4 regions of the Streptomyces sp. NPDC050732 genome follow, and region 1 is predicted to be linked to each of the others. Evidence: riboswitches for the same ligand, from Rfam matches in the RefSeq annotation. Region 1 holds a riboswitch; each other region holds the start of a gene.

Evidence for each region. A riboswitch is a leader RNA that binds a small molecule or an ion and turns the genes downstream of it on or off. The one in region 1 is predicted to bind cyclic di-AMP.
Region 2: another riboswitch for cyclic di-AMP. It lies ahead of AB0H82_RS15350 (M23 family metallopeptidase); the one in region 1 lies ahead of AB0H82_RS30795 (transglycosylase family protein).
Region 3: another riboswitch for cyclic di-AMP. It lies ahead of AB0H82_RS04660 (C40 family peptidase); the one in region 1 lies ahead of AB0H82_RS30795 (transglycosylase family protein).
Region 4: another riboswitch for cyclic di-AMP. It lies ahead of AB0H82_RS24180 (LysM peptidoglycan-binding domain-containing protein); the one in region 1 lies ahead of AB0H82_RS30795 (transglycosylase family protein).

What each region holds. Positions count from the first base shown of each region.
Region 1 covers NZ_JBFAHP010000042.1:9,194-16,656, reverse strand. The annotation lists gene AB0H82_RS30810 (SCO5717 family growth-regulating ATPase) at 1-237, shown strand, start outside; gene AB0H82_RS30805 (cytochrome P450) at 295-1,626, shown strand; gene AB0H82_RS30800 (transglycosylase family protein) at 1,746-2,810, shown strand; cyclic di-AMP (ydaO/yuaA leader) riboswitch at 3,006-3,154, shown strand; gene AB0H82_RS30795 (transglycosylase family protein) at 3,159-3,890, shown strand; gene eno (phosphopyruvate hydratase) at 4,225-5,505, shown strand; gene AB0H82_RS30785 (septum formation initiator family protein) at 5,609-6,088, shown strand; gene AB0H82_RS30780 (DUF501 domain-containing protein) at 6,141-6,680, shown strand; gene AB0H82_RS30775 (Ppx/GppA phosphatase family protein) at 6,677-7,463, shown strand, end outside.
Region 2 covers NZ_JBFAHP010000014.1:148,943-156,405, forward strand. The annotation lists gene AB0H82_RS15335 (DNA topoisomerase IV subunit A) at 1-2,122, opposite strand, end outside; gene AB0H82_RS15340 (pitrilysin family protein) at 2,336-3,691, shown strand; gene AB0H82_RS15345 (pitrilysin family protein) at 3,688-5,073, shown strand; cyclic di-AMP (ydaO/yuaA leader) riboswitch at 5,303-5,465, shown strand; gene AB0H82_RS15350 (M23 family metallopeptidase) at 5,478-6,281, shown strand; gene AB0H82_RS15355 (GntR family transcriptional regulator) at 6,485-7,171, shown strand; gene AB0H82_RS15360 (HPr family phosphocarrier protein) at 7,309-7,463, opposite strand, start outside.
Region 3 covers NZ_JBFAHP010000003.1:263,917-271,379, forward strand. The annotation lists gene AB0H82_RS04630 (adenosylmethionine--8-amino-7-oxononanoate transaminase) at 1-1,064, opposite strand, end outside; gene bioB (biotin synthase BioB) at 1,057-2,259, opposite strand; gene AB0H82_RS04640 (8-amino-7-oxononanoate synthase) at 2,380-3,609, shown strand; gene AB0H82_RS04645 (DUF397 domain-containing protein) at 3,642-3,866, opposite strand; gene AB0H82_RS04650 (helix-turn-helix transcriptional regulator) at 3,876-4,739, opposite strand; gene AB0H82_RS04655 (ATP-binding protein) at 5,012-5,464, shown strand; gene AB0H82_RS04660 (C40 family peptidase) at 5,508-5,981, opposite strand; cyclic di-AMP (ydaO/yuaA leader) riboswitch at 5,985-6,161, opposite strand; gene AB0H82_RS04665 (hypothetical protein) at 6,520-6,828, opposite strand; gene AB0H82_RS04670 (ATP-dependent Clp protease proteolytic subunit) at 6,836-7,463, opposite strand, start outside.
Region 4 covers NZ_JBFAHP010000027.1:80,007-87,469, reverse strand. The annotation lists gene AB0H82_RS24190 (catalase) at 1-290, opposite strand, end outside; gene AB0H82_RS24185 (hypothetical protein) at 612-1,355, opposite strand; gene AB0H82_RS24180 (LysM peptidoglycan-binding domain-containing protein) at 1,658-2,380, opposite strand; cyclic di-AMP (ydaO/yuaA leader) riboswitch at 2,385-2,541, opposite strand; tRNA gene AB0H82_RS24175 (tRNA-Met) at 3,329-3,402, shown strand; gene AB0H82_RS24170 (hypothetical protein) at 3,633-4,139, shown strand; gene AB0H82_RS24165 (hypothetical protein) at 4,230-5,837, shown strand; gene AB0H82_RS24160 (VOC family protein) at 6,015-6,449, shown strand; gene AB0H82_RS24155 (S1 RNA-binding domain-containing protein) at 6,475-6,753, opposite strand; gene AB0H82_RS24150 (hypothetical protein) at 6,997-7,463, shown strand, end outside.

The DNA.
Region 1 (7,463 bases):
CATCTCCTCGCGACCCGGGTCGCGTACCAGGAGGCGGTCCCCTATCTCACGGCCGCCGCCGAGGCGGGCGAGCCCGGCGCGGCCGCGCTGCTCGGCCAGGTCCACCAGCACCTGGCGGTCCACTACTTCCGCATCGCCGAGTCCGAGGGCGACACCTCGGCCACCCACCGCCTGAAGGGCCTCCTCCGCCCAATTGGCCCCCCTCCGGCCCACACCCGGGACCCAGACCTCGACTAGCGCGTCCCCACCCCTCCAAGGAGGAGTCCCGGCTCCCCATAGGGATACCGTCACCGCATGCACGACCAGCCGCCCCCCACCTGCCCCGCAGGAGCCGCCCCGGGACCCGGGACGCCCCCGCAGCCCGAGCTCTTCACCTGGGAGTTCGCCACCGATCCCTATCCCGCGTACGCCTGGCTGCGCGAGCACGAGCCCGTGAGCAGGCAGCGGCTGCCCAGTGGGGTCGAGGCCTGGCTGGTCACCCGGTATGCGGATGCCCGGCAGGCCCTCGCCGACCAGCGGCTCAGCAAGAACCCGGCCCACCACGCCGAGCCCGCCCACGCCAAGGGCAAGACCGGCATCCCGGGCGAGCGCAAGGCCGAGCTGATGACGCATCTGCTCAACATCGACCCGCCGGACCACACCCGCCTGCGCCGCCTCGTCGCGAAGGCGTTCACTCCGCGGCGCGTCGCCGAGTTCGCGCCGCGCGTGCAGGAGCTGACGGACCGGCTCATCGACCGGTTCGCCCAGGAGGGCACCGCCGACCTCATCCACGAGTTCGCCTTCCCCCTCCCCATCTACGCCATCTGCGACCTGCTCGGCGTCCCCCGCGAGGACCAGGACGACTTCCGCGACTGGGCGGGCATGATGATCCGGCACGGGGGCGGGCCGCGGGGCGGCGTCGCACGGTCGGTGAAGAAGATGCGCGGCTACCTCGCCGAGCTGATCCACCGCAAGCGCCTCGAACCGGGCGACGACCTCATCTCCGGCCTCATCAAGGCCTCCGACCACGGCGAGCACCTCACCGAGAACGAGGCCGCCGCGATGGCCTTCATCCTCCTCTTCGCCGGGTTCGAGACCACCGTCAACCTCATCGGCAACGGCGTGTACGCCCTCCTCACCCACCCCGAGCAGCGCGAACGGCTGCAGCAGGCGCTGGAGGAGGGCGACACCGGGCTCCTGGAGACCGGCGTCGAGGAGCTGCTCCGCTACGACGGGCCCGTGGAGCTCGCCACCTGGCGGTTCGCGACGGAAGCGCTCAGCATCGGCGGCCAGGACATCGCGGCCGGCGACCCCGTCCTCGTCGTGCTCGCCGCCGCCGACCGCGACCCCGCCCGGTTCGCCGACCCCGACACCCTCGATCTCTCCCGCCGTGACAACCAACACCTCGGATACGGCCACGGAATCCACTACTGCCTCGGCGCCCCGCTCGCCCGTCTCGAAGGCCGCACCGCCCTCGCGACGCTCCTGCGCCGCCTCCCCGACCTGCAATTGGCCGCGGACCCCGCCGATTTGCGGTGGCGTGGCGGGCTGATCATGCGAGGACTGCGCACCCTGCCCGTGGAGTTCACAACCGCACAGAAAACGGTGTCCGGAGTACACCCTGCTGACGAGCCGTCAGGACTGTGATGTTTGCGTGATCTCCGCTGCATCGACTTGTGACAAGCGTTCGACTGCGACTACGTTCACGACGACTTGAGCGCCCCAGGCGCCCAAGTCGTCGCTGCAGTCTCCTGAAAGGCACTCGCATGCTCTCCGGCAATGGTCGTCACCGACGCCCCCGCCAGGCCCCGGCCCTCATCGTCGCGGCAGGTGTCACCGGATCAGCCATCGCCATCCCACTGCTCGGCGCCACCAGCGCGAGCGCGGCCGAGACCACCACGTGGGAGAAGCTCGCCGAGTGCGAGAGCGGCGGCGCGTGGAGCGCCAACCCCGGCAACGGCTACTACGGAGGCCTCCAGCTCTCGCAGGAGACGTGGGAGGCGTACGGCGGCCTGGACTACGCGACCAGCGCCGACCAGGCCAGCCGCTCGCAGCAGATCGCCGTCGCCGAGAAGATCCTCGACGACAAGGGCACCGCGGCGTGGCCGAGCTGCGCCCCGATCGCCGGGCTCAGCAAGGACGGCGCCGCGGCCGACGTCGACCCGGGCGGCCCCATCACGCCCAAGCCCTCCGACTCGAACAATTCGAGCGGCTCGGAGGGCCGGAAGGACCCGGCCGACTCCAAGGGGTCTGACGGCGCCAAGGGCTCCACGGACGCAGAAAACTCCACGGACGCAAAGGACTCCACGGACTCCAAGGCCCCTGAGGAGGCCGACAAGTCCTCCGAGAAGCCCTCCGGCGGCGACACGCGAGACAAGAATCACGACGAGTCCGGCGAAAAGGGCGACAAGGTCGACGACGCCGACAAGCGCGGCGAGAACGACGCCGAAAAGGCCGACGACAAGGGCGAGTCCGGCAAGTCCGGCGGCGAGGACACCACTTCGCCCGCGCCCGAGAAGTCGACCGATCCGGCCGACGACGCCACGGACCCCAACGGCTCCTCCTCCGGCCGTCACCGCGGCGACCGCGCGGACGAGGGCGACAGCGCCGGCGACCGTCCCGGACGGCACGCCTCGCGCGGCGGCGACCGCTCCGGCAAGGTCGCCGACGGGACGTACACCGTGCGCTCCGGGGACAACCTCTCGGTCATCGCGGACGACTTCGGGGTCGACGGCGGATGGCACGAGCTCTACAGCGAGAACAAGAAGACCGTCGGAGCCGACCCGGACCTCATCCTCCCCGGTCAGAGCCTCGATCTGGGCGAAAAGTAACGGAAATTGACGATGCGTCGGCGGGGGACTTGACCTGTGTTGTCCGGTTTGGCGCGAGTGAGAGATGGGTCTCAGAAGCCCTGATCGTCTTTGAAATTCGGTGGGGAGCGTGTCTACGGTCGTGACCGCTCGCCACTGGTGAGCCCCGCCGGTCGGTACGCCGAATCCTGCCAACGGCCGGACGGGAACAGTCGTCGCTCAAGAGCGCCGTGGGCAGGAGCGGGGGACCCAAGGTAAGTGCCGGAAACGGCTAGGGGTGAAGTCGCACTCGCGAGAGAGCGGCCGGGCAACCACATCGGCCCGAACCCGACAGCTCACCTCGCAGGCGTCGGTGTAGGGGATCAACTCATGCTGCTTTCCGGCAAGGGCAAGCACCGTCGCCCGTCCAAGGCCACTCGCGTCGCCACGCTCGTCGGCGTGACCGGCGCCGCCGTCGCCGCCCCGCTGATGGCGGCCGGCTCGGCCTCCGCCGCCACCGCGTCCGAGTGGGACGCCGTCGCCCAGTGCGAGTCCGGCGGCAACTGGTCCATCAACACCGGCAACGGCTACCAGGGCGGGCTGCAGTTCTCGCCGTCCACCTGGGCCGCGTACGGCGGTACGAAGTACGCGCCGACCGCCGACAAGGCCTCCAAGGCCCAGCAGATCGAGATCGCCGAGAAGGTCCTCGCCGGCCAGGGCAAGGGCGCCTGGCCGAGCTGTGGCGTCGGCCTCTCGGGTGCCTCGTACAACGGCGGCGGCGGTGGCGGCTCGCAGCAGCAGGCCCCGCAGCAGCAGAGCAAGCCGCAGCCGCAGCAGACGCAGCAGCAGGCCGCTCCGCAGCAGCAGGCCGCGCCGAAGCAGGCCGCTCCCAAGCCGCAGCCGACGCCGCAGACCGAGAGCAAGAAGACCGTCGAGACCCCGACCGGCAAGAAGGTCGAGAAGGGCGACGGCGAGTACAAGGTCAAGACGGGCGACACCCTGTCGAAGATCGCCGAGGCGGAGCACGTCAAGGGCGGCTGGCAGAAGGTCTACAAGCTCAACGGCGACATCATCGACAACGCCGACATGATCTACCCGGGCCAGCAGCTCCACCTGAGCTGACCCGGCCGGTCACGGCCGTGCCTCGGCGGACGCACGGCCGTACCCCCCGTCCCCACGGGCTCCCCGCCCCGGTGCGCGTATCCCCCGTACGCACCGGGGCGGGGCCATGTCCGCACCCGTGTCCACCCGCGTCTCCACGCCGTCTCAGGGCCCCCGTGTTCGCTACTAGCGAGTAGAGAACATGGTCTTACGCCCTGTTTCCGGGCCATATGGCCTTTGTGCCGTCCCAGGGGACGGGCGGTCGGCTGGCCGAAGGCCCGGAGCCGGTTAGGCTCAGGAGACGCAGGGCCGAAGCGGCTCGCGTAAACGCGTCACATCCCAGAAGGAGATGCTCGTGCCGTCCATCGACGTCGTCGTAGCCCGGGAAATCCTGGACTCCCGAGGCAACCCCACGGTCGAGGTCGAGGTCGGCCTCGACGACGGCAGCACCGGTCGTGCCGCCGTTCCGTCCGGTGCCTCCACCGGTGCTTTCGAGGCCATCGAACTCCGTGACGGTGACCCCAACCGTTACCAGGGCAAGGGTGTCGAGAAGGCCGTCCTCGCCGTCATCGAGCAGATCGGCCCGGAGCTCGTCGGCTACGACGCCACCGAGCAGCGCCTGATCGACCAGGCCATGTTCGACCTGGACGCCACCGACAACAAGGGCTCGCTCGGCGCCAACGCCATCCTCGGCGTCTCGCTCGCCGTCGCGCACGCCGCCTCCGAGGCCAGCGACCTGCCGCTGTTCCGCTACCTCGGCGGCCCGAACGCGCACCTGCTGCCCGTCCCGATGATGAACATCCTGAACGGCGGGTCGCACGCCGACTCGAACGTCGACATCCAGGAGTTCATGATCGCCCCGATCGGCGCGGAGTCCTTCTCCGAGGCCCTGCGCTGGGGCACCGAGGTCTACCACACGCTGAAGAAGGTCCTGAAGGACAAGGGCCTCTCCACCGGTCTCGGCGACGAGGGCGGCTTCGCCCCGAACCTGGACTCCAACCGCGCCGCGCTCGACCTCATCCTTGAGGCCATCAAGCAGGCCGGTTACGTTCCCGGTGAGCAGATCGCCCTCGCCCTCGACGTCGCCGCGTCCGAGTTCTACAAGGACGGCAAGTACCAGTTCGAGGGCAAGGAGCGCTCGGCCGCCGAGATGACCGAGTACTACGAGGAGCTCGTCGCCTCGTACCCGCTCGTCTCCATCGAGGACCCGCTGTTCGAGGACGACTGGGCCGGCTGGAACGCCATCACCGAGAAGCTCGGCGACAAGGTGCAGCTCGTCGGCGACGACCTGTTCGTCACCAACCCGGAGCGCCTGGCCCGCGGCATCGAGGAGAACTCGGCCAACGCCCTGCTCGTCAAGGTCAACCAGATCGGTTCGCTGACCGAGACCCTGGACGCCGTCGAGATGGCCCAGCGCAGCGGCTTCAAGTGCATGATGTCCCACCGCTCCGGCGAGACCGAGGACGTCACCATCGCCGACCTCGCCGTCGCCACCAACTGCGGCCAGATCAAGACCGGCGCCCCGGCCCGCTCCGAGCGCGTCGCCAAGTACAACCAGCTCCTGCGCATCGAGGAGATCCTCGACGACGCGGCGGTCTACGCGGGCCGCAGCGCGTTCCCCCGCTTCAAGGGCTGAGCACGCTCGCGCAGCCACGTAGTTACCTACGTCCCCGCACCCGGTCCCGTACCGTGTGCGGGGACGTACGTACGTGCAGGCGCTGCGCTGGGGAGGCGGAACCATGGGCAAGGCCGGGACCAAGGACCGGTTCTCCACCGCGACCCGCCTGCGGCTGCTCGGCGAGCAGACCGCGGAGCGCGTCTACCGCTCCCAGACCAAGCGCCAGGCCCGCCGCTCCCGGCTCACCGGCCGGGCCGCCCTCCTCGCGCTCGTGCTCTGTTCCCTGGTCGTCGCGCTCGCGTACCCGATGCGGCAGTACGTCTCGCAGCGCGCCGAGATCGACGACCTGCGCAGACAGCAGGCCGAGCACCGCGCGGACGTCGAGAAGCTCCGCGACGAGAAGGCCCGCTGGCAGGACGACGCGTACGCGGAGCAGCGCATCCGGGACCGCCTGCACTACGTGATGCCGGGCGAGACCGGCTTCACGGTGATCGACCCGGCGGCGGCGCGGAGCCGCCGCACCGACCAGGGGGCGGCCGCGCGCCCCTGGTACTCGAACGTCTGGGACGGCGTGGACAAGGCCGACCGCCCCGCCGACTGACTCCCGACGCCCCCCGACGACTGACAACTGACAACTGACACGAAAGACAGGCATGGAAACGCCCCCGCCGAGCACCCCGCGCACCGAGCCCACCGACGCCGACGTCGAGGCCTTCAAGCAGCAGCTCGGCCGACCGCCGCGCGGCCTGCGGGCCATCGCGCACCGCTGCCCCTGCGGTCAGCCGGACGTCGTCGAGACGGCGCCGCGCCTTCCGGACGGGACGCCCTTCCCGACGACGTACTACCTGACGTGCCCGCGGGCCGCCTCCGCGATCGGCACGCTGGAGGCCAACGGCGTCATGAAGGAGATGTCGGAGCGGCTCACGACCGACGAGGAGCTGGCGAAGCAGTACCGCGCCGCCCACGAGGACTACATCGCGCGCCGGGACGCCATCGAGGTCCTGGAGGGTTTCCCGAGCGCGGGCGGCATGCCGGACCGCGTGAAGTGCCTGCACGTCCTCGTCGGCCACTCCCTGGCCGCGGGGCCCGGAGTGAACCCGCTGGGCGACGAGGCCATCGCGATGCTGCCGGAGTGGTGGGCGAAGGGCCCCTGCGTCACCCCGTGCGCGCCCTCCTCGCAGGAGACGGCGTGACCCGGGTCGCCGCCATCGACTGCGGCACGAACTCGATCCGCCTCCTGGTGGCGGACGCCGACCCGGCCACGGGCGAACTGGTCGACCTGGACCGGCGGATGACGATCGTCCGGCTGGGCCAGGGCGTCGACAGGACGGGGCGCCTCGCCCCCGAGGCGCTGGAGCGCACCTTCGCGGCCTGCCGCGAGTACGCCGCCGTCATCAAGGAGCACGGCGCCGAGCGCGTCCGCTTCGTCGCCACGTCCGCCTCGCGCGACGCGGAGAACCGCGACGAGTTCGTCCAGGGCGTCCTGGACATCCTGGGCGTCGAGCCCGAGGTCATCTCCGGCGACCAGGAGGCCGAGTTCTCCTTCACCGGCGCCACCAAGGAGCTGACGGGCCGCGACGACGTCGCCACGCCCTACCTGGTCGTGGACATCGGCGGCGGCTCCACGGAGTTCGTGGTCGGCACGGACCATGTCCAGGCCGCCCGCTCGGTCGACGTCGGCTGCGTCCGCATGACCGAGCGTCATCTCGTACGCGACGGAGTCGTCACCGACCCGCCGACGCCGCAGCAGCTCGACGCGATCCGCGCCGACATCGAGGCCGCCCTCGACCTGGCCGAGCGCACGGTGTCCCTCAAGGAGGCCCGCACCCTGGTCGGCCTGGCGGGCTCGGTGACCACGGTCGCCGCGATCGCGCTCGGCCTCGACACGTACGACTGGCGCGCGATCCACCACGCCCGCATCCCGTACGCCCAGGTGAACGCCATCGTGGACCGCCTCACACACGCCACGCACGACG
Region 2 (7,463 bases), on a different contig from region 1:
CCTTCGCGCCGTCGGCGAGCTTGATGCCCGTCATGCCGCCCGCGGGCCGGCCCTGCGGACGGACCTGCGAGGCCTGGTAGCGCAGGAGCTGGGCGTCGTCCGTGATGAAGACCAGGTCCTCCTCGCCGGTGCGCAGCTCGGCCGCGCCGACGATCCGGTCACCGTCCTTGAGGGTGATGACCTCCAACTCTTCCTTGTTGGACGGATAGTCGGGGACCACGCGCTTGACGACGCCCTGCTCGGTGCCGAGCGCGAGGCCCGGCGAGGACTCGTCGAGCGTCATCAGACAGATCAGCTTCTCGTCCTTCTCCAGGGTGAGCAGCTCCGCGACGGGCGCTCCTCCGGAGAGGTTGGGCGCGCTCGCCGTCTCCGGCAGCTGGGGAAGGTCCACTACGGAGAGGCGCAACAGCCGCCCCTGGGAGGTGACCGCACCCACCTCGCCGCGCGCCGTCGCCGGCACCGCCGAGACGATCACGTCGTGCTTGACGCGCTTGGTGTCGCCGTCGGCGAAGGGGTCGCCGTTGGCCGTGCGGGCCAGGAGGCCCGTCGACGACAGGAGCACCCGGCACGGGTCGTCCGCGACCTGGAGCGAGACCGTGGCGGCCGGGGAGCCGGCCGACTCCAGGAGCACCGTGCGCCGGTCGGTGCCGAACTTCTTGGCGACGGCGGCCAGTTCGGAGGAGACCAGCTTGCGGAGCTCCGCGTCCGAGTCGAGGATGCCGGTCAGCTCGTCGATCTCGCCGTTGAGCTTGTCGCGCTCGGACTCCAGCTCGATGCGGTCGTACTTGGTGAGGCGGCGCAGCGGCGTGTCCAGGATGTACTGCGTCTGGATGTCGCTGAGCGAGAAGCGCTCGATCAGGCGCTCCTTGGCCTGCGCGCTGTTGTCACTGGAGCGGATGAGGCGGATGACCTCGTCGATGTCCAGGAGAGCGACCAGGAGGCCCTCGACCAGGTGCAGGCGGTCGCGCTTCTTGCCGCGGCGGAACTCGCTGCGGCGGCGCACCACGTCGAACCGGTGGTCGAGATAGACCTCAAGGAGCTCCTTGAGGCCGAGGGTGAGGGGCTGGCCGTCCACCAGCGCGACGTTGTTGATGCCGAAGGACTCCTCCATCGGCGTCAGTTTGTAGAGCTGCTCCAGGACGGCCTCGGGGACGAAGCCGTTCTTGATCTCGATGACCAGGCGCAGGCCGTGCGAGCGGTCGGTGAGGTCCTTGACGTCCGCGATGCCCTGGAGCTTCTTCGAGCCGACCAGGTCCTTGATCTTGGCGATGACCTTCTCGGGACCGACGGTGAAGGGCAGTTCGGTGACGACGAGGCCCTTGCGGCGCGCCGTCACGTTCTCCACGGAGACCGTCGCGCGGGTCTTGAAGGTGCCGCGGCCCGTGTCGTACGCGTCCTTGATGCCGTTGAGCCCGACGATCCGGCCGCCCGTGGGCAGGTCGGGACCCGGCACGTACTTCATCAGGGTCTCAAGGTCGGCACCCGGGTGCTTGATCAGGTGGCGGGCGGCGGCGATGACCTCGCCGAGGTTGTGCGGCGGCATGTTCGTCGCCATGCCGACGGCGATGCCCGACGCGCCGTTGACCAGGAGGTTCGGATACGCGGCCGGGAGGGCGGAGGGCTCCATCTCCTGGCCGTCGTAGTTCGGCTCGAAGTCGACGGTGTTCTCGTCGATCGACTCCGTCATCAAGGAGGTGGCGTCGGCCATCTTGCACTCGGTGTACCGCATGGCGGCCGGCGGGTCGTCGTTGCCGAGGGAGCCGAAGTTGCCGTGGCCGTCGACCAGGGGGAGGCGCATCGAGAAGGGCTGGGCCATGCGCACCAGCGCGTCGTAGATCGACGCGTCTCCGTGCGGGTGCAACTTACCCATGACCTCGCCGACGACGCGGGCGCACTTCACATAGCCGCGGTCGGGGCGCAGGCCCATCTCGTTCATCTGATAGACGATCCTGCGGTGCACCGGCTTCATGCCGTCGCGGGCGTCCGGCAGGGCGCGGGAGTAGATGACCGAATACGCGTACTCAAGGAAGGAGCCCTGCATCTCGTCGACTACGTCGATGTCGAGGATCTTCTCCTCGTACGTGTCGTCGGGCGGCGGGGTCTTCGTGCTGCGGCGGGCCATCGCTGCTGCGGCTCCTTCACCAAGCAAGTGCGGGTTCTGACGCCGACCATTGTGGACTGTCCCACTGACAACGCCGACCACGACCCGTGCACCGGCGGTGTCACGCGCGACTACGCCGAGGGCGGACCGGGAACTTCGTCAGGTGTCCGCACGCTTGCATACAGTGGCAGGACTGGCAGAACCAGCAATGTTTTAGCGATCGAAGGGACGTACATGCCCATGGGTCACACGGCCACAGCCGAGGCCGGCTCCGGCGGCCTGACAGCGACCGAGCACCGGCTGGCCAACGGCCTGCGCGTGGTGCTCTCCGAGGACCACCTGACCCCCGTCGCCGCGGTCTGCCTCTGGTACGACGTCGGCTCACGCCACGAGGTCAAGGGGCGAACCGGCCTCGCGCACCTCTTCGAGCACCTCATGTTCCAGGGCTCGAAGCAGGTGCACGGCAACGGCCACTTCGAGCTGGTCCAGGGCGCGGGCGGCTCGCTCAACGGCACGACGAGCTTCGAGCGCACCAACTATTTCGAGACGATGCCCGCCCACCAGTTGGAGCTCGCCCTCTGGCTTGAGGCCGACCGGATGGGTTCGCTGCTCTCCGCCCTCGACGAGGAGTCCATGGAGAACCAGCGCGACGTCGTCAAGAACGAGCGCCGCCAGCGCTACGACAACGTCCCGTACGGCACGGCCTTCGAAAAGCTGACCGCCCTCTCGTACCCGGAGGGCCACCCGTACCACCACACGCCGATCGGCTCCATGGCCGACCTGGACGCGGCCACCCTGGAGGACGCGCGCGCGTTCTTCCGCACGTACTACGCGCCCAACAACGCCGTCCTCTCGGTCGTCGGCGACATCGACCCGGAGCAGACGCTCGCCTGGGTCGAGAAGTACTTCGGGTCGATCCCCGGGCACGACGGCAAGCAGCCGCCCCGCGACGGGTCCCTGCCCGAGCGCATCGGCGAGGAGCTGCGCGAGGTCGTCGAGGAGGACGTCCCGGCCCGCGCCCTGATGGCCGCCTACCGCCTCCCGGAGGACGGCACGCGCGCGTGCGACGCGGCCGACATCGCCCTCACCGTCCTCGGCAGCGGCGAGTCCTCCCGGCTCTACAACCGCCTCGTCCGCCGGGACCGTACGGCGGTCGCCGCGGGCTTCGGCCTGCTGCGTCTCGCCGGGGCGCCCTCGCTCGGCTGGCTGGACGTGAAGACGTCCGGCGACGTCGAGGTCCCCGTGATCGAGGCCGCCGTCGACGAGGAGCTGGCCCGCTTCGCCGCTGAGGGCCCCACTCCGGAGGAGATGGAGCGCGCCCAGGCGCAGTTGGAGCGCGAGTGGCTGGACCGGCTCGGGACGGTCGCAGGACGCGCCGACGAACTCTGCCGGTACGCCGTCCTGTTCGGTGACCCGCAGCTCGCCCTCACCGCCGTCCAGCGCGTCCTCGACGTCACGGCGGAAGAGGTCAAGGAGGTCGCCGCGGCCCGCCTGCGCCCCGACAACCGCGCGGTGCTCGTGTACGAACCCGTGACTGCCGCCGGCGAGGGCGCAGAGGCCGCTGAGGAAGAAGAGGAGGCGGCGAAGTGACCGAGGCCGCGACGATGCAGTTCCACCCCCAGCCCCAGGCGGGCCCCGCCAGGCCCTGGGCCTTCCCGGCGCCCGAGCGCGGCACGCTGCCCAACGGCCTCACCGTGCTGCGCTGCGACCGCCCCGGTCAGCAGGTCGTCGCCGTCGAGATCAACCTCGAAGCGCCCCTGGAGGCCGAGCCCGAGGGCCTCGACGGCGTCGCCACGATCATGGCGAGGGCCTTCAATGAAGGCACCGACAAGCACTCCGCCGAGGAGTTCGCCGCCGAGCTCGACCGCTGCGGCGCCACCATGGACGCGCACGCCGACCACCCCGGCGTACGCGTCTCCCTCGAAGTCCCGGTCTCCCGGCTCCCCAAGGCGCTCGGCCTGCTCGCCGACGCCCTGCGGGCCCCCGCCTTCGCGGACAGCGAGATCGAGCGGCTCGTCCGCAACCGCCTGGACGAGATCCCGCACGAGGCCGCCAATCCGGCGCGCCGCGCGGCCAAGGAGCTCTCCAAGGAGCTCTTCCCCGCGACCTCGCGCATGTCGCGTCCGCGCCAGGGCACCGAGGAGACGGTCGCGGCCATCGACTCGGCGGCGGTGCGCGCCTTCTACGAGAAGCACGTCCGCCCCGCCACGGCCACCCTCGTCGTGGTCGGCGACCTGGCAGGGACCGACCTGGACGCCGTCCTCGCGGACACCGTCGGCGCCTGGACGGGCTCCCCGGGCGAGCCGCGCCCGGTGCCGCCGGTGACCGCAGACGACCGCGGCCGCGTCGTCATCGTGGACCGCCCCGGAGCGGTCCAGACGCAGCTGCTGATCGGCCGCATCGGAGCCGACCGGCACGACCGCGTCTGGCCGGCCCAGGTTCTCGGTACGTACTGCCTGGGCGGCACCCTCACCTCGCGTCTCGACCGTGTCCTGCGCGAGGAGAAGGGATACACCTACGGCGTACGGGCGTTCAGTCAGGTCCTGCGTTCGGCGCCGGACGGCTCGGGCGCCGCGATGCTCGCCATCAGCGGCTCCGTGGACACCCCGAACACGGGACCGGCGCTGGACGACCTGTGGAAGGTCCTGCGCGTCCTCGCCGCCGAGGGCCTGACGGACGCCGAGCGTGACGTGGCCGTGCAGAACCTGGTGGGCGTCGCCCCCCTCAAGTACGAGATGGCGGCCTCCGTGGCGGCCACCCTCGCCGACCAGGTCGAGCAGAACCTGCCGGACGACTTCCAGGCGCAGCTGTACCGGCAGCTGGCCGCCACCGGCACCGTGGAGGCCACCGCCGCCGTCGTGAACGCCTTCCCGGCGGACCGTCTGGTGACGATCCTGGTCGGGGACGCCGCGCAGATCGAGGAGCCCGTCAGAGCGCTCGGCATCGGCGAAGTGAGTGTGGTCACCGGCTGAGCGACAGACCAGGCTGAGTTACAGGCCAGGCTGAGTGACAGTCAGGACATATCGGGACCCTGGTGACCGCTTCGGGCGCCGGGGTCCTCATATGTCCGAATTCGTATGGTGGTTGCCTGTCTGCCGTGTGGCGTGCGCTACAAAAGACGACTTCTGTTTGTCGATTGAAGGCGGCCCGTTTAGCGTCGACCCGGCTGTTCGTCGCGCAGTACGCCGCACCCGCGGCACCGGACAGTCATCGCCGAGTCCCCGTACGGCGCGAGCCAGGGGAGCCGGGGACCCACATGTCCCCTGGGGTGAATCGGGCACCTTGCCGTGAGGTGAGGGATCCGTAGGAGACCTTCCTGCTCCGAACCCGTCAGCTAACCCGGTAGGCGAGAAGGAAGGAAAGGATCACCCGCCACATGGCGTTCACCCGTGCCACCGGGAAGCACCGTCGTCCGAGCCGCCTCACGCGTACCACCGCGAACGTCGCCGGCGTCGCCGCGCTCACCACCACCGGTGTCATCGGCGGCCTCGCGGCCCCGGCGCTCGCCGCCCCCGACGAAGCGGCCATGGAGCACACCGGCCTGACCCAGGCGATATCCGTGGGCGACTCCCTCGCCGCGAGCATCGACGCGCAGGCCGCGGCGCAGCAGCAGGCCGCCGACGACGCCGCTGCCGCCAAGAAGGCCGAAGAGGCCGCCAAGAAGAAGGCCGCCGAGGAGAAGCGCAAGGCGGAGGCCGAGGCCAAGGCGAAGGCCAAGAAGGAACGCGAGGCCAAGGAGCGCGCCGCCCGCGAGGCCGAGCGCAAGCGCCTGAACGCCTACGTCTCCCCGATCAGCGGCTCGTACGTCTCCACGGGCTACCAGACCGGTGGCGCCATGTGGTCCTCCGGCAGCCACACCGGTGTCGACTTCCACGCGGCGTCCGGCACCCCGGTCCACGCGGTCGGCTCCGGCACCGTCGTCGAGGCCGGCTGGGGCGGCGCCTACGGCAACAACGTGGTCATCAAGATGAACGACGGCACGTACACCCAGTACGGCCACATGTCGTCCCTCGGCGTCACCGTGGGCCAGACGGTCACCCCCGGCCAGCAGATCGGCCTCTCCGGCTCCACCGGCAACTCCAGCGGCCCGCACCTCCACTTCGAGGCCCGCACCGGCGCGGAGTACGGCTCGGACATCGACCCGGTCGCGTACCTCCGCTCGCACGGCGTCAACGTCTGACGGACGGCGGACCCCCGCACAGTTCCGAAAGCCCCGGCTCGCCCAGAGCCGGGGCTTTCGCGTTGCCCTCGTTCGTTCCGCCCTTGGCCAAAAGATATCCATGGATTCCGGCCCGCCGTCGGAAATGCCGACGCTCTGCAATAGAGTCACTGAATGAGCGTCGGTCGACCGCGTTTCGCGGGGATTAAGGCGGAGGTCCGATCATGAGCGTTCCCGCGCACTCGGTATGCACGGCCATTCGGGACGACATTGTCGCCGGTGTCCACGAAAGGGGCGGCCGGCTCACCGAGGAACTCCTCGCCCGTCGCTACGGCGTCTCCCGGGTGCCCGTGCGCGAGGCCCTGCGCACGCTGGAGGCCGAGGGCTTCGTCGTCACCCGCAGGCACGCGGGCGCCTGCGTCGCCGAGCCCACCGAACAGGAGGCCGCCGACCTCCTGGAGGTCAGGACGCTGCTCGAACCGCTCGCCGCGGCGCGCGCCGCGCAGCGCCGCACGGACGCGCACCTGAAGGTGTTGCGCGGACTCGTCAGGCTGGGCCAGGAGCGCTCAAGGGGCGGCCTGGGGGAGGATCTGCGCTCCCTGGGCGGCTGGTTCCACGAGACGCTCGCCCAGGCCTCCGGAAGCCCCGGCCTCAGCGCGCTGCTCACCCAGCTCCGCCACAAGATCGCCTGGATGTACGTCGTGGAGAGCCCGGCGGCGCCCGTCGAGTCCTGGTCGGAGCACGCCGCGATCCTCGACGCGGTCGCCCGCCGGGACCCGGAGCGGGCCAGGGCGCTCACCGCCGCTCACGCCGAACGGGCGACGGCCGCCCACCGATTGCGCCCCGCGCTGCGCGCCGGCCGTGTGAGGGATTCGCAACATGCCGTAAACACAGTGAGCCTCCGGAATTAACGGAGGCTCCGTATACAAGAAGAAAGCTATTTCTTCGAGCGAATGCGCCCGCACACTCGACGCATACGCCCATATACGTCGATGGGGTCACCCGGTAATTCCGGGCGACCCCATCCACGTAATGCGGGAAACGTGTCCTAGACCGTCTCCGGAAGCTCTTCGAGCCCCTCCGAGACCAGCTTCGCCAGGCGGTCGAGAGCGGCGTCGGCACCCTCGGCGTCGGAGGCGAGCACGATCTCCTCGCCGCCCTGGGCGCCCAGGCCGAGCACCGCGAGCATCGAGCCGGCGTTGA
Region 3 (7,463 bases), on a different contig from region 1:
GCCTCGGCCAGGCCGTTCCGCAGGCCCGACTCGATGCGCTTGACCTCGGTCGCCCAGTCCTGCCCGAGCAGCAGGTCGATCGAGGCGCCGGCCACCGCGGCGGCCAGCGGATTGCCCATGAACGTCGGACCGTGCGCCAGGACCGGCACCTCGCCCCGCGAAATGCCGTCGGCGACCCGTGCCGTGCACAGCGTCGCCGCCATCGACAGATAGCCGCCGGTCAGCGCCTTGCCGACGCACATCACATCGGGGGAGACACCCGCGTGGTCGGCCGCGAACAGCGCGCCCGTACGACCGAAGCCCGTCGCGATCTCGTCGAACACCAGGAGCACGTCGTGGGCGTCGCACGCCTCCCGCAGGGCACGCAGGTAGCCGGGGGAGTGGAACCGCATCCCACCGGCCCCCTGCACCACGGGTTCGACGATCACCGCGGCGAGTTCGTGGGCGTGCCGCCCGACGAGCTCATGGAGGTGCTCGGCGTACGACTCCTCGTACGCGTCGAAACCACTCGGTGGCGCGTCCGCGAACACCTGCTGCGGCAGCACCCCCTGCCACAGCTCGTGCATGCCGCCCTTGGGGTCGCACACGGCCATCGGCTGCCAGGTGTCGCCGTGGTAGCCGCCGCGCCACGTCAGCATCCGCCGCTTCTCGGGGCGGCCGAGCGAGCGCCAGTGCTGCAGGCACATCTTCACCGCGACCTCGACCGCGACGGAACCCGAGTCGGAGAGGAAGACGTGCTCAAGACCGTCGGGGGTGATGTCGACGAGGCGCTTGGCGAGCGCGACGGCGGGCTCGTGCGTCAGGCCGCCGAACATGACGTGGCTCATGCGGTCCAGCTGGCCGCGCACCGCGTCGTTGAGCACCGGGTGGTTGTAGCCGTGGATCGCCGACCACCAGGACGACATGCCGTCGATCAGCTCGGTGCCGCCGTCCGCGAGACGCATCCGGACGCCGCTCGCGGACTCGACGACCAGGGGTTCCTGGCGGCCCGGCATCGGCCCGTAGGGGTGCCAGACGTGCTGTCGGTCGAGCGCGAGCAGGTCCGCCGTGGAGAGGTCAGGCATTGGGGGCCAGGTCCGTTCCCGCGCCCCGGCGGCGTACCGCCACCAGGTCCGTCCGCGCCTCACCGGACCCGGCCGCGGGTGCGGCCGACGGTTCCGCCGCGGGCTCGGCGGCCGGCTCGGAGCCCCCGCACGGCCCGCACCCGCCCCCGTCGTGCGAGCCGCAGCCCTCGGCCGCGGCGGCCGCCGCGTCGGCGCGGTGCCGCGGCAGCGTCACCTGGTCCGTGCCCTCGACCTCGAAACCGGCGTCCGCGATCATCTCCAGGTCGGCCTTGCCCGCCTGGCCCTCGCTGGTCAGGTAGTCGCCCAGGAAGATGGAGTTGGCGATGTTCAGGGCGAGCGGCTGCAGCGAGCGCAGATGGACCTCCCGGCCGCCCGCGATGCGCACCTCGATGTCCGGGCAGACGAAGCGGACCATCGCGAGGATGCGCAGACAGCGCTGCGGCGTGAGGTTCCACTCCTTCGCCAGCGGCGTGCCCTCGAAGGGGATCAGGAAGTTCACCGGCACCGAGTCCGGGTCGAGCTCGCGCAGCGAGAAGACGACGTCGACCAGGTCCTCGTCCTGCTCGCCCATGCCCGCGATCAGCCCCGAGCAGGCGGAGAGCCCCGCCGCGTGCGCCTTCTGCACGGTGTCGACGCGGTCCGCGTACGTGTGGGTCTTGGTGATGTCCGCGTACGTCGCCTCGGACGTGTTCAGGTTGTGGTTGTACGCGTCGGCGCCCGCACCCCGCAGCCGCTCCGCCTGGCCGTCCGAGAGCAGGCCGAGGCAGGCACACACCTCGACGCCCTCGTTCTGCTCCTTGACGGCCGCGATGGTCTGCGCGACCCGGTCGACGTCACGGTCCGTCGGGCCGCGGCCGCTGGCGACCAGACAGACCCGCTTGGCGCCGCCCGCGACCCCGGCCGCGGCGGCCTGCGAGGCCTCGTCGGGCTTCAGCCAGGTGTACTTCAGGATCTCGGCCTTGGAACCGAGGCGCTGCGAACAGTACGAGCAGTCCTCGGGGCACAGACCCGACTTGAGGTTGACCAGATAGTTGAGTTTCACCCGTCGCCCGAACCACTGCCGCCGCACCTTTCCGGCGGCGGCCACTACGTCCAGGAGTTCGTCGTCGGAGGTGGCCAGCACGGCCAGCGCCTCTTCACGGGTCGGCAGTTCGCGCCGAAGCCCCTTGTCCACCAGCGTGTTCAGCAGGTCCATGGCGCTGATCCTTACGCACGGCAGCCTGCCGGGCCAAGGAGAGTTCGCACAACAGAAACGGTTTGAGGTGTGGGTATTGCCACACCCTGGCCAGGTGGCACGACCACTAAGGTCTGTGCAATGTCTACAAACAGGCACCCCGTGACGGGCGCGTCCACCGCGCCGGGCAGAGCGTCGGACCACACCCTCGACGACGCCCACGACCGCGCACCGCGCACCGCGTTCGGCTGGCTCGACGAACAGGCGCGGCTGCGCGCGGACGCCGGGCTCGTCCGCACCCTGCGCCCGCGCCCCGCCGAGGCGGACGGCCTCCTCGATCTGGCGGGAAACGACTACCTGGGCCTGACCCGGCACCCCGAGGTCACCGAGGGCGCGGCCGCCGCGGCCCGGCGCTGGGGCGGCGGCGCCACCGGTTCCCGGCTCGTCACGGGGTCCACGGAGCTGCACGCCGAACTGGAGCGTGAGCTCGCCGATTTCTGCGGCGCCGAGGCGGCCCTCGTCTTCTCCTCCGGTTACGCGGCGAACCTCGCCGCCGTCACCGCGCTCGCCCCGCACGGCTCACTGATCGTCTCCGACGCGGGCAACCACGCGTCCCTGATCGACGGGTGCCGGCTCGCGCGCGGGACGACGCAGGTGGTGCCGCACGCCGACCCCGAGGCGGTCCGCAAGACGCTGGACGCGCACGGCGGCCCCGCCGTCCTGGTGTCCGACTCGGTGTTCTCGGTCGACGGCGATATGGCGCCGCTCGCGGAACTGGCCGCGGTCTGCCGGGAATTCGGTGCGGGGCTGATCGTCGACGACGCCCACGGTCTCGGTGTGCTCGGCGACGGCGGCCGGGGCGCCCCGTACGCGGCGGGGCTCGCGGGCGCGGGCGACACCGTGGTCACCCTCACCCTCTCGAAGTCCCTCGGCAGCCAGGGCGGCGCCGTACTCGGCCCCGCCGGGGTCATCGAGCACCTGGTGAACGCCGCCCGCACCTTCATCTTCGACACGGGGCTCGCGCCCGCCGCGGCCGGCGCCGCCCTCGCGGCCCTGCGCCTGCTGCGCCGCGAACCCGGCAGGGCGGCACGGGTCCGCGAGGTCGCGGCCAAGCTGCATCGCCGCCTCACGGCCGACGGTCTGTCGGCGGTGCGCCCCGACGCCGCCGTCGTCTCCGTACGCGCGCCGTCACCGGAGCAGGCCGTCCGGTGGGCCGCCGACTGCCGGGCGGAGGGTCTCGCCGTGGGCTGCTTCCGGCCGCCGTCGGTGCCGGACGGCATCTCACGGCTGCGGCTGACCGCCCGCGCCGATCTCACCGACGCACAGCTCGCCGGTGCGGTACGGGTGATCAGCCGCAACGCACCCCGATGAAGCGTGCCGGGCCCGCGCGGGGCCGGGGCCGCTTACCGGAGGCAGTTGATGAACGACTCCCAGGGGCCGGGGGAGAAGAGCAGGGCTGGCCCTGCGATGTTCTTGGAATCACGCACGGCACGCAGGCCGGTCAGCGGTTCCGAGTCGAGAGTGGCCGTCTCGACACAGTTGTTCATTCCGTTGCTGTAGCTGCTGCGCTGCCACCGCGCACCTTGAATTCTCGTGCTGGAAGGTACGTACCGAGGCATTGCGGTCATTGTGCCTCCTTACGCGCCGTCGCATAGCCCGGCGATGAAATCCGTTGAGTCCTCGGGTGAGAGCGCTTGTACCTGAAGGGAGTTGAAGGCCTCCGTGTACGCCTGGAGGTCTTCTTTCCGTTCGAGGTAGAGGCTACTCGTCAAATGGTCGAGAACAACCACATCCAGATCAGCAATGTCCGGAAATGAAAAAATAACGAAAGGACCGATCAGGCCCACATGCTCACCTGCGGCGAACGGCAACACCTGAAGCCGAACGTGAGGCATGTGAGACGCCTCCCTCAACCGGATCAACTGCCCCGCGAAGACACCCGCCCCGCCCACCGGCCGCCGCAGCACCGCCTCATCCATGACCACGCTCAACCGCAGCGGCGGATCCGAGCGCAGCACGTCCTGCCGGGCGAGGCGGACCTCCACCAACGCCTCGACCTGCTCCTCCGGCAGCTCGCCGAGCGCGGCCCGGGTCACCGCGCGTGCGTACTCGGAGGTCTGCAGCAGACCGGGGACCACGGAGGTCTCCAGCGTGCGCACCCAGCTCGCCTGCGACTCCAGGCTGATGAAATCGCGGTAGGTGGCGGGCAGCAGATCGCGATAGGCCTTCCACCAGTGATGACGTCCCGCGCCCGGGTCGTCGGCGCCGGCGAACGCGATGAGCAGCTCGCTGCGCTGCGGATCCTTGACCTGATATGCCTCCATCAGCAGCCGCACGTCGGCGGCCTTCACGCCACTGCGGCCCGTCTCGATCCGGCTCACCTTGGACTGGTGCCAGCCGACCTTGGCGGCGGCCTCGCTGCTGGTGAGTCCCGCGTGACCGCGCAGGGCACGCAGGGCGGCGCCGAGCTGACGACGGCGCACCGCCGGGCCGTACTGCATGCCCGTCTCCTTTCGGACGGAGCCGTCGGATCTCCCGGCGGCAGGGCAGGGCAGTAGGCGAGATTAGAGGAAGTACCGCTCTCCCGCCCAAATACGGTCTGCCGTAGCAGAGTTCACCGCTTCGAGCGACAGATATATGCACATCTCGGTGGATCGCCACCCGTGACCGGCCAAGGAGTGGCAGGCTGGCGCGAAGCACCAGTCCGGGACTGTCAGCGAGTCATCCGCCGCGAGCCGGAGACCGGTCCCGGTGGGAAAGGGACAACGTCGCCATGGCAGACCACCAGGAAGCCTCCGTCACCCTGCCGAGCGATCCTGTCTCGGTCCCCGCCGCCCGGAAATTCGTATCCCGCGCGCTCGCGGAATGGGGCCTGCCAGGTGACGCGGAGGTGGCCGACACGATCAGGCTGATCGTCTCTGAACTCGCCACCAACGCCGTGCAGCACACGCTCGGCCAGTCGCCCACCTTCACCGTGGACCTCGAACTGGACCGCGACGAACAGTTGCGCATCGGTGTCACCGACAGCCACCCCCGCTACCCCAAGCGGCTCCCCGCGGCCGTCCAGCAGGACAACGGCCGCGGCATGGTCATCATCCGCTGGCTGGCGGCCGAGTGCGGCGGCAGGCTCTCGGTCAGCCCCACCGACGAGGGCGGCAAGACCGTGTGGATCGCGCTGCCCTGGCAGGCACCTGTCCAGCGCGGCTCGCGTGACGACGCCCGCTGACGGGCTCGGCCGCCGTCCACGGACGCCGCGCTGGACGGTGCGGTCAGCGCACCCTGCCGTACCAGACGCTGTTGGACCAGATCTTCTCCAGGCGCACCACGGTCCCCCTCTTGGGGGCGTGCCAGATGCGGTTGTTACCCGCGTAGATCCCGACGTGGTAGACGTTCCGACCGGAGTGGAAGAACACCAGATCACCACGGGTCCGCTGGGACCTGGAGATGTGCTTGGTCTTGTTGTACTGCGCGGCGGCCGTGCGAGGCAGCTTCTTGCCCGTCTTCTTGAACGAGTAGAGCGTCAGCCCCGAGCAGTCGAACCGGTTGGGTCCCGCTGCCCCGTAGCCGTACGGGGAGCCCTTCTTGGACGCCGCGATCTTGAGCGCCTTCGTTCCGTGTGTCGCTGCCTCGGCCTCCGACGTGAGCCCGGGGGCCATGACGGTGCCGCCTACCACGGCGAGCGTGAGGGCCGATGCGGCCCCTGTCCTGCTGAGCAGCGACGGAACATGATTCAGCGCGGTCATGCGCAACCCTTCGTCAGCCGCCTGTGAAGGATGACCTGTCGGGTTCGGGCAGGCGAAGATGCCCGGCCGCGTCGTGCTCTGCGGCTTCACCCCAAGGGCGTCGTCCGGACTTCCCGGACGGGCCCGTCGTACCTGGGTCCTCCACTCCTGCCGTTGCACCGATGTCGACCGGTCATCCGGGTGGCGGCAGGACTCGGCGTCCGCCCGGACCGCCCCGCCGCTGTGGCGGGGGCTTGTCGTCGGAAGGGATCTTGACCCGAAACAGGTCCGAAAACCGAGTCGAAACGGTGTTTTGTGAGGCTCCTCACGACTGACCTGTTCAGGTGGACACTGCCGAATTCGACGTTCCGCCGCACTCTCTGACGACCGCTCGACCAGCAGCGGAATGCCCGATTCCGCCCATGCTGTACTCGCTGGACGCAACTTCGGACCGCGCGGATGACGACGCCCGGGTACGCCGTCCGGGGTAGCCCGACTGGTCCGTTTCGAAGTCGCCCCGGACGGTTCCGATGTCGGGAGCGTGGCGGCCGACGGGGCTTCAGGAGCCTTGCGGAGGCGGCACGGTGAGTCGCCCCGCCCGCCGCTCGCCGTCGAGGACGCGCAGCGCCCGGGCCAGCGTGGGCGCGTGCACCTCAGTCTCGCCCCGCTGGTGCATGAGGGCGAGCGCGTCCCGCAGCGCGGTCGCCCGGCCGACCAGGGCCTGGGCGGCGCGCAGGCCGCCGTAGGTGTGCTCGGCGCGCGCCGGATTGATGCGGCCGAGCAGGTCGACGACTTCGAGATACCGGTCGATCAACTCTGCCTCGGCGTGCGTGAGGGCGGGCAAAGGGGGCAGTTCGGGCGGCAGCACCGGCGGCTCACCTCGGGTCGCGCGCGGCGAGCGAGGCCTTGCGGCTCGGGATGATCCGGTCCACGAGCCCGTACTCCAGGGCCGCCGGGGCGTCGAAGATCTTGTCCCGCTCGATGTCCGCGGTGATCTGCTCCGGGCTCTGCCCGGTGTGCCGTGCGAGCAGCTCTTCCAACTGCCGCCTTGTGCGCAGGAGTTCATCGGCCTGGATCGCCAGGTCCGTGGCCTGGCCCTGGAGGGGTTCGGAGATGGCCGGCTGGTGGATCAGGACGCGTGCGCCGGGCAGCGCGAACCGCTTGCCGGGCGTGCCGGCGGCGAGCAGCACGGCGGCGCCGGACGCGGCCTGGCCCAGGCAGATCGTCTCCACGTCGCAGCTGACGAACCGCATCGTGTCGTAGATCGCGGTCATCGCGGTGAACGAGCCGCCGGGGGAGTTGATGTACAGCGAGATGTCGCGGTCCGGTGCCTGGTACTCCAGGTGCATGAACTGCGCCATCACGTCGTTCGCCGAGGTGGCGTCGACGGGGGTGCCGAGGAAGACGATCCGCTCTTCGAGCAGCTTGGAGTACGGGTCCATGGTCCGCGCCCCCGTACTGGTGCGTTCGGTGAACTCGGGCAGGACGTGGCGGGCAGACGGA
Region 4 (7,463 bases), on a different contig from region 1:
GAATGGTCGGTCTCATACAGGCGCGCCCCCTGCGCGGTGGTCAGGTAGGCGCCCTCCTGGGCGACCTTCTCCTGCGGCACCCCGGTGGGCTGCCCCGTCGGGCTGTAGGTCTGCGGGCCGCGCTGGTCGGCCTTGGGCGGCAACGGCTCACGCGGCTTCGTGGGCTCCTCCACCGGCACCGCCTCCGGGCCCGGCGCACCGGGAATCTCGTTTGCGGACCGCATGGCGTTCTGGACCTTCTCCACGGCCTTCTCCGCGGCGGCCGACACGGGGTTCTTCTTCTCGCTCACTGGATTCCGATCGTTCGAGAGGGACCGTGCCACGCACAGCCGTGCGTGACACGCGGCAGGGGCGCTATCGCGAGACGACGGGTACCCCACGACTCCTTGTGGGACACATGTACTGCGCCGTCCGGGCCCCTCTCCCGACCCACCCGGCCGGACCCCGACACCAGTGCCTGCCGCACGGCAGCAGGCAGGCAGGCAGCAGGCAGGCCGGTCCGGCCGGCCTGCCGTCATGCCCGCCGTCCGTGGCCTGCCCTCACCCGGCCACCGGCGAAGCCGCCGGACCGTGACCGGCACCGGCCTGCCGCAGCGCTGCCATGAGCGCTGTCACGCACCGGCAGCCGCGGGCTGCTGCTCCTCGCCCTGCACCGGGCCGGCCGGCTCCTCGCCCTGCGCCGGCGCGGCCTGCTCGGGCACCGGCGCCGAAGCGGCGGTGTAGAAGACCGACGAGCCCTGCTTGCTGCGCTGGACCTGGCTCTTGGCCACCAGCCCTTCGAGGGTGGTGCGCACCACGGTCGTCTTGACGCTGCGCTGCGGGTGGGCCTGGCCCAGGGCCGTGGCGATCTCCGCCGCCGAGCGCGGCTCGCTCTGCGCGGCGAGATGCCCGCGGATCAGCTCGACCAGCGTCGGCTGCGCCGGCTTGGCGGGCCTGGCGGCCTCAGCCTTGCCGGCCCCGCTGCCGGAGCTCTTCCCGGCCCCCTTCCCGGAGCTCTTCGCGGCGGCCTTCCCCTCGCTCTTCCCGGCGGCCGCCTTGGGGGGAGCGGTCTTGCCCGCCCGCGCCCGCTTGCTCGCCGCCGCATCGGAGCCGGTGGACTTCTTCTTCGTACGGGGGGCGGGCACCGCGGCCCGCTCCTCCAGGGCCGCAGGCTCTGCGGGGGCCGGCTCCTCACCGAGCGCCTGCTGGATGCTGACCAGCACCGCGTGGTCGCGCTGATGAGCCGCCAACTGCTCCTGCAGGGAGGCGATTTCCGCACCGAGGCGCTGCTGCTCCTTGGCGTTGCGTTCGAGGTCGGCACGGACTTGAGCGGTGTACTGCGATGTCAGTTCGGTGGCGGAAACATTCTCGGACATGGGGCGCACAACCTTTCCCGGACCTGCGGCCGGAGTTGAAGAGCCTGCTGCACATGTGTGCTTCCCGAGGCCGGGGTTGGGGCCCGGGCCTGCGGGGTGACAGCAATATTCAGTACACAGATGCCCTGACACGGCGATAGTACGGACAACCGGAGCGGCCCATTCTCCTTGACCATGCTGTGAACTGACCCGAGTTTCCACACATCCGATGCCATGGGCGGCGGCTGCACCACGCGATGAGCCCCGGAACGCCAGGCGTTCCGGGGCTCAGTCACCGACCGGGAAAGGGGTGGGGGTGCGGTCTAGTACGGGCCGTTCACATTGTCGATCGAGCCGTAGCGGTCGGCCGCGTAGTTGCAGGCGGCGGTGATGTTGGCGACCGGGTCGTAGCTGTCCGTCGAGGTGCCGGGCACGTGGTAGGCGGAGAAGGTGGGGGCGATGACCTGCAGGAGACCCTTGGAGGGGGTTCCGGCGACCGCGTTGGAGTCCCAGTTGTTGATGGCCATCGGGTTGCCGGAGGACTCCCGCATGATGTTGCGGTGGATGCCCTCGTAGGTGCCGGGGATGCCGTGCTGGGCCATGATGTCGAGCGACTGCCGGATCCAGCCGTCGAGGTTGTTGGCGTAGGACTTCTTCACCGCGGCGGGCTCGGCGGCGGCATTGGTGCGCGCGGAGCGGTCCGCCCGCTCGGGGGCGGCCGGGGCCTGCTCGCCGAGGGTGAGCTTGAGGCCGGGGTGGATCAGCTTCGGGTCGTCACCGAGGACGCCGCGGTTGTCCTGGTACAGCTTCTGCCAGCCGCCGCTCACGGAGTGCTCCCGGGCGATCTCGGCCAGGGAGTCACCCGCGACGACGACATAGGTCTTGGGGGCCGCGGCGGGCTTGGCGGCCGCGGCGGCCGGTGCGGCGGCGGCCGTGGTGGCGCCGAGCACCGGAAGAACGAGCACGGCGCCGCCGGTGCCCGCGGCGGCGATGCCCCGGGCGAGCGGGCTGGACTTGGGGCGGCGGTGCTTACCCTTTGCGGGCATGACGAATTCCTCTCCGTCGCCTGCGGGGTGAGCTGTCGGGTTCGGACGGGAGCTGTCCGGTCGCAGGGCATGCGACTTCACCCCGAGCCGTCCCGTCACCGGGATCGGCGGCTTACCTGGGTCCCCCGCTCCTGCCGTGCGTGAGTCAGTGGGTGTGGGTGGGAGAGTTTCCGGACAGCGGCAGGATTCGGCGTTCCATCCGGATTGACGGTGACGTTAGGCGAGAAAGCCGGTGCGGAACAAGGCCGGAATTCGAATACGGGGAATGCGCGGGGCCCGTCCCGGGTGAGAAGAACCCCGCCTCCTCTTTGATCAAAAACCCAACTCTCTTTGCGCGGAACGAAAACACGCTCAGCGGCCCGCGACGCCGTGGGCCTCCGGGCGTGACACATTTCACTGGCACGTAAGCCGCCAAAGCCCTGATGGGGATATTTTTGGTTAAATGCGGACACGATCAAAGATGGCCATTCGTGCCAGAACGGGCATATCACCATCGGCGCCGACCTGCCGGCCTGGCAGGCCACCCGGGCGTGAGCGGTATCCCCTGCCGCCGCGGGTCCACAGCGGACACCGCGTCAATAACGCTTCTGGTAGGGGGGTATGGGGCCGGGCGCCCGTCACTCGTTCCATGCGGGCGGGCAGAACGGCAAGCCGGTAAAGAAAGTGACGCCTGCCCAGAAAAGAAGGACGGCCGCCGCGACGGGCACCCTGTCCGGGCGGCCCGCGGAATTCCCCTTTTCATTCCGGCGGAAAGCGGCCCAGGGGAGCGGATGTGAAAGGGGAAAATGTTCTGCGGCTGTGTACTGCACGGCCGGGCAAGGCACTTGCCCACCGGCCCGCGTACGGAATGCCGCCCGTCCGGCGGCTGCCGCGCCGCTCGCGGACGCCTCCCGGGGCCTGCGCCGTGGTGTGAGGGCCCTCCCAAGTGGCGTAGGGTGGAGGAACCGACGCGGGGTGGAGCAGCTCGGTAGCTCGCTGGGCTCATAACCCAGAGGTCGCAGGTTCAAATCCTGTCCCCGCTACTGCGACAGCAGGGCCCGGATCCCGTGCGGATCCGGGCCCTGCTGCGTGTTACGGGCGGCGGCCGCGCACAGGTGCCCGGTGGCGCATGTGCAACAGGGGCGTATGCGCGGGCAGTTGGGTGGAACGCGCCGAGCGGGCCGGGCCTGGGGCGTTCCCCGTCCGAAGCAGCGCGTACTGCTGATCAGGGCACCGCACCTGTCCAGGGCGCCGCCCATGTCAGGCTCCTCCCGTGGAGATACTCGAAGTCCTGACCGGCATGGCGATGACGGGCCGGCTGGGCCCGGTGTTCAGCGGCGCCGACTGGAGCGATGTGACCGCGGCTCTGGGCGAGCCGTGGGACATGGGAACCATGAGCCGGAAAAGAACGTGGCCGCGCCTGTTCGCCTACGGAGACCTGGAGCTGAGTGTCTGCCGCTGCCGCACGGTCTCCCTCATCTGTGTGCAGACCTGGCGCGAGGTCATCGAGCTCCCCGCGCCGCTGGCCGGGGGAGCGGACACCTTCCCGGCAGGCATCACGTATGCGGACGTGACCGACGCCCTGGACAGGGCCGGCTGCTCCTGGAAGCCCTACCCGCCGCTGACGTTCGGCACCCAGTGCTCGCTGGTGGCGGGCCCCGCGCAGGCGAACTTCACCTTCGAGACCCCCGGGGGCGAACAGCCCGTACTGAACGTCATGGGCCTGCCCGGCAACGCACATGACTGCCCCGCGCGGCCCGCAGGCCACCACCACCCCTGACTCCGGAGCTCAGCCCCACCGTCGCACAACCATTCGCCCATCCCGCCGGTCAAACGCGCGACACACACAGCAAGATCCGATGGGGGAGTCTTGAAGAAGTTCACGGCAGCGCTGACCACGAGCCTTGTGGTCTGCACTGCCACACTGGTCGCCGCACCCGCGGCGCACGCAGGGGACGGCGATTCGCGCAGCCGCACGGAAACCCTGCAGGAGGGCGGCAGGATCTACGCCCTCTACGAGCACATGTCCGCGCGTTTCCACCCCAAGGACGTCACGCTCGAAATCCACGCGAAGAACGACCCCGAGGTCCTCGCCAGCATCCGCCTCACCGGCACCGAGACCTGCCCCGACACGGGCGACTGCTACGAGAGCACCTTCCGCTCCGAGCCGGTCACCCTGCCCGCCATGGGCGCCTACGTGATCGACGTCGTGGCCAGGGACGGACAGCCCAACGAGATCGTCCAGCGCTCGACCGGCTTTCTCAACTACGGGCTCAACCCCAAGCTGACCCTCACCAGCAGCCACCCCTGGATCTCCTACGACAACCCGACCGGCAAGGTCACCGGCTCCCTGGTGGCCGAGGACCCCAACACCCACGAGGTGAAGCCCTTCGCCGGGGTGGGCATGTACTACCGCGCCCGGGAGACCCGCAAGGAGGGATGGGTGTGGACGAATGAGAGGGGGCGGTTCACCACCTCCGGGTACTTCGGCGAGTACAGCACCGACGTCACCTATGAGTACATGTTCGACCAGCAGTACGAGACGCTCAGCGTGCCCTTCCGCAAGCAGGAACTGAAGTTCACGGTGGACACCCCCGCCGGCACGGTCACCGCCCCCTACGGCAGTGACATCCCCGTCAGCGGCAAGCTCACCCGCATCGCGGACGACGGCACCGAAAAGCCGCTCGCCGCCGAGGTGCGGATCACCGAGGGCACGTCAGGCACCGGCAAGACCGTGGTGAGCGGCGAGAACGGCACCTTCGCCACCGGCTACACCGTCAAGCGGAGCGGGCCGGTCAGTGTCCAGCCGAGCGCGCGCAGCTGGTTCACGGCGCCGTCCCCGCACTCCTTCACCCTGGCCACGCCCCCGCGCACGAGCAAGCTGAGCGACGTCAAGGCCACGGTGAGCAAGTACCGCAAGGTCACCTTCACCGGCAAGCTCGGCGTCACCCAGGGCACCTACCCGGCGGGCACCAAGGCACAGGTGTCCATCGACTACCGCCCCGAGGGCGGGACCTGGTCGAGCACCGGCACCTTCGACGCCGCCTACGGCGCCTCCTTCACGGCCTCCTCGCCCAAGAAGGCCGACTCCGGCGCCCAGTGGCGGCTGCGCCTGGTCAACGCGAGCGTGAACAGCGAGAGCTTCAAGCTGGGCCGCAAGGACACCCAGGTCTGGGACGACGGGGTCACCCCCGAGGGCGTCCGCAAGGGCACCAAGGTCACCGCCAAGGGCGGCCTGATGCAGAAGTCCGGATCCACCTGGCGGCCCTACGGCGGGCAGAAGATCCGCGTCTGGTTCAAGGCCGCGACGGCCGGTTCCACCTGGAAGGAACTGGGCAGCACCAGGACGCTGAGCAACGGCACGTTCAGCAAGAAGTTCACCGCCCAGCAGGACGGCACCTGGCAGATGCGCTACACCGACACGGTCAGCTCCCACTACGCGGACTACGGCCGCGAGGACTACGTCGACGTCCGCTAGCGGACACCGGGGCCCGCGCGCCCGCACCGGGGCACGGAGCCCCACCTCCAGAAGGCGGCCCCGCCGGACGACGTGTCCGGCGGGGCCGCCTTCGCCGCAGAACGGGCGAGCCGGCCGGACAACTCCGGCAACCGCACCGGAAGATGAGCGCCGCCCAGCCCCTGCTATCGTGCGCCGATGTCATCGATCAAGCAGTTCCAAGTCACCTTCGACTGCGCGGAACCCGAGCGCGTGGCCCGCTTCTGGTGCGAGGTACTGGGCTACGTCGTACCGCCGCCCCCGGAGGGCTTTGCCACGTGGGAGGACTTCCACCGCTCCCAGCCGCCCGAGGAGCAGGGCACATGGGCCGCCTGCGTCGACCTCTCGGGGGTGGGCCCGCGCCTGTTCTTCCAGCGCGTCCCCGAAGGCAAGACCGCCAAGAACCGGGTGCACCTGGACGTGCGGGCCGGCACCGGACTCGTGGGGGAGGAGCGCCTGGCCGTACTTGAGGCCGAATGCGCACGCCTGGTCGCGCTCGGCGCGGTCCGTGTGCAGCTGCTGGCCGCCGACGAGGACAACGAGTCGTGCATCGTGATGCAGGACATCGAGGGCAACGAGTTCTGCCTCGACTGACCCGCCCCCTGCTGTCACCGACGGGTCACCGGCGCCCGGTTGAGGCCTGCCGTCGGGAGAGGCCCAGCCTGCGCCGCTCTCGGTCGACCTCGGCGACGACCACCGTGACCTCGTCGCCCACCTGGACGGCATCCGACGGGGTCCGTACGGGCGTCCGGGTGGGCTCGCGCAGAGGCACCAGCCCCTCGATGCCGTCGCCGACCAGGCCGAAGGCACCGAAGGGGACCACCTCGGTGACCGGTCCGCGCGGATTCCGCCCTGCCGCGATGCTGTCGGCGAATGCCAGGAAGAGGGCCGGCCGCATCGCTCGCAGGGACAGTCGGGCCTCCAGATTCCAGGTGTCGAACTGGAGGACGGCCCCCGGTGATCACCGACTAAAGTTGATCATGTCTGGGACGTAAGTCCTGTTTTGGGTATGGGCGCGCCGTTGGCCACTTCTGCTGGTCCGTTCCTTGTGTCAGGGTCGCGATCAAGGTCGTCCTGGTGCGCGCGGCTTCGTCCCTTGAGGTCCGCGCCGGGGCGACATCGCCATTGACGGGAAAGTCTCATGCCTGTTCTGCACCGCACAACTGCCGGTTCCATAGCCGCCGTCACCACCGGCGCACTCCTCCTGGGCATCGCCCCGGCCGCCCTTGCCGACGGCCCGTCAGCGGTCGAGAAGACCGCGGCCGCCGTTGAGAGGGCCACCGGCACCACCGACATCGCCCCCAGCGAGCCTTTCGCCGACGGAACCCTCACCGCCAAGACCGCCAACGAGGACGGGCCGAGCGCGACGGTCACCCTCCCCGCCACAGCCGACGGCACCGTCAACACGACGACCTCCGGCGGCCTCAGCGTCAGCATCGGCCTGCCGAACACCAGTAACGCCCAGGCCGTCAAGACCGCCAACGGCACGGTCGTCTACCCGGACGCTGCCAGAGGCACCGACCTGGCCCTGCAGCCCACCACTGACGGCGGCGCGCGAGCCCTGGTCACCATCAACAACAGCGACGCTGCCCGGGAGTACCGCTTCGA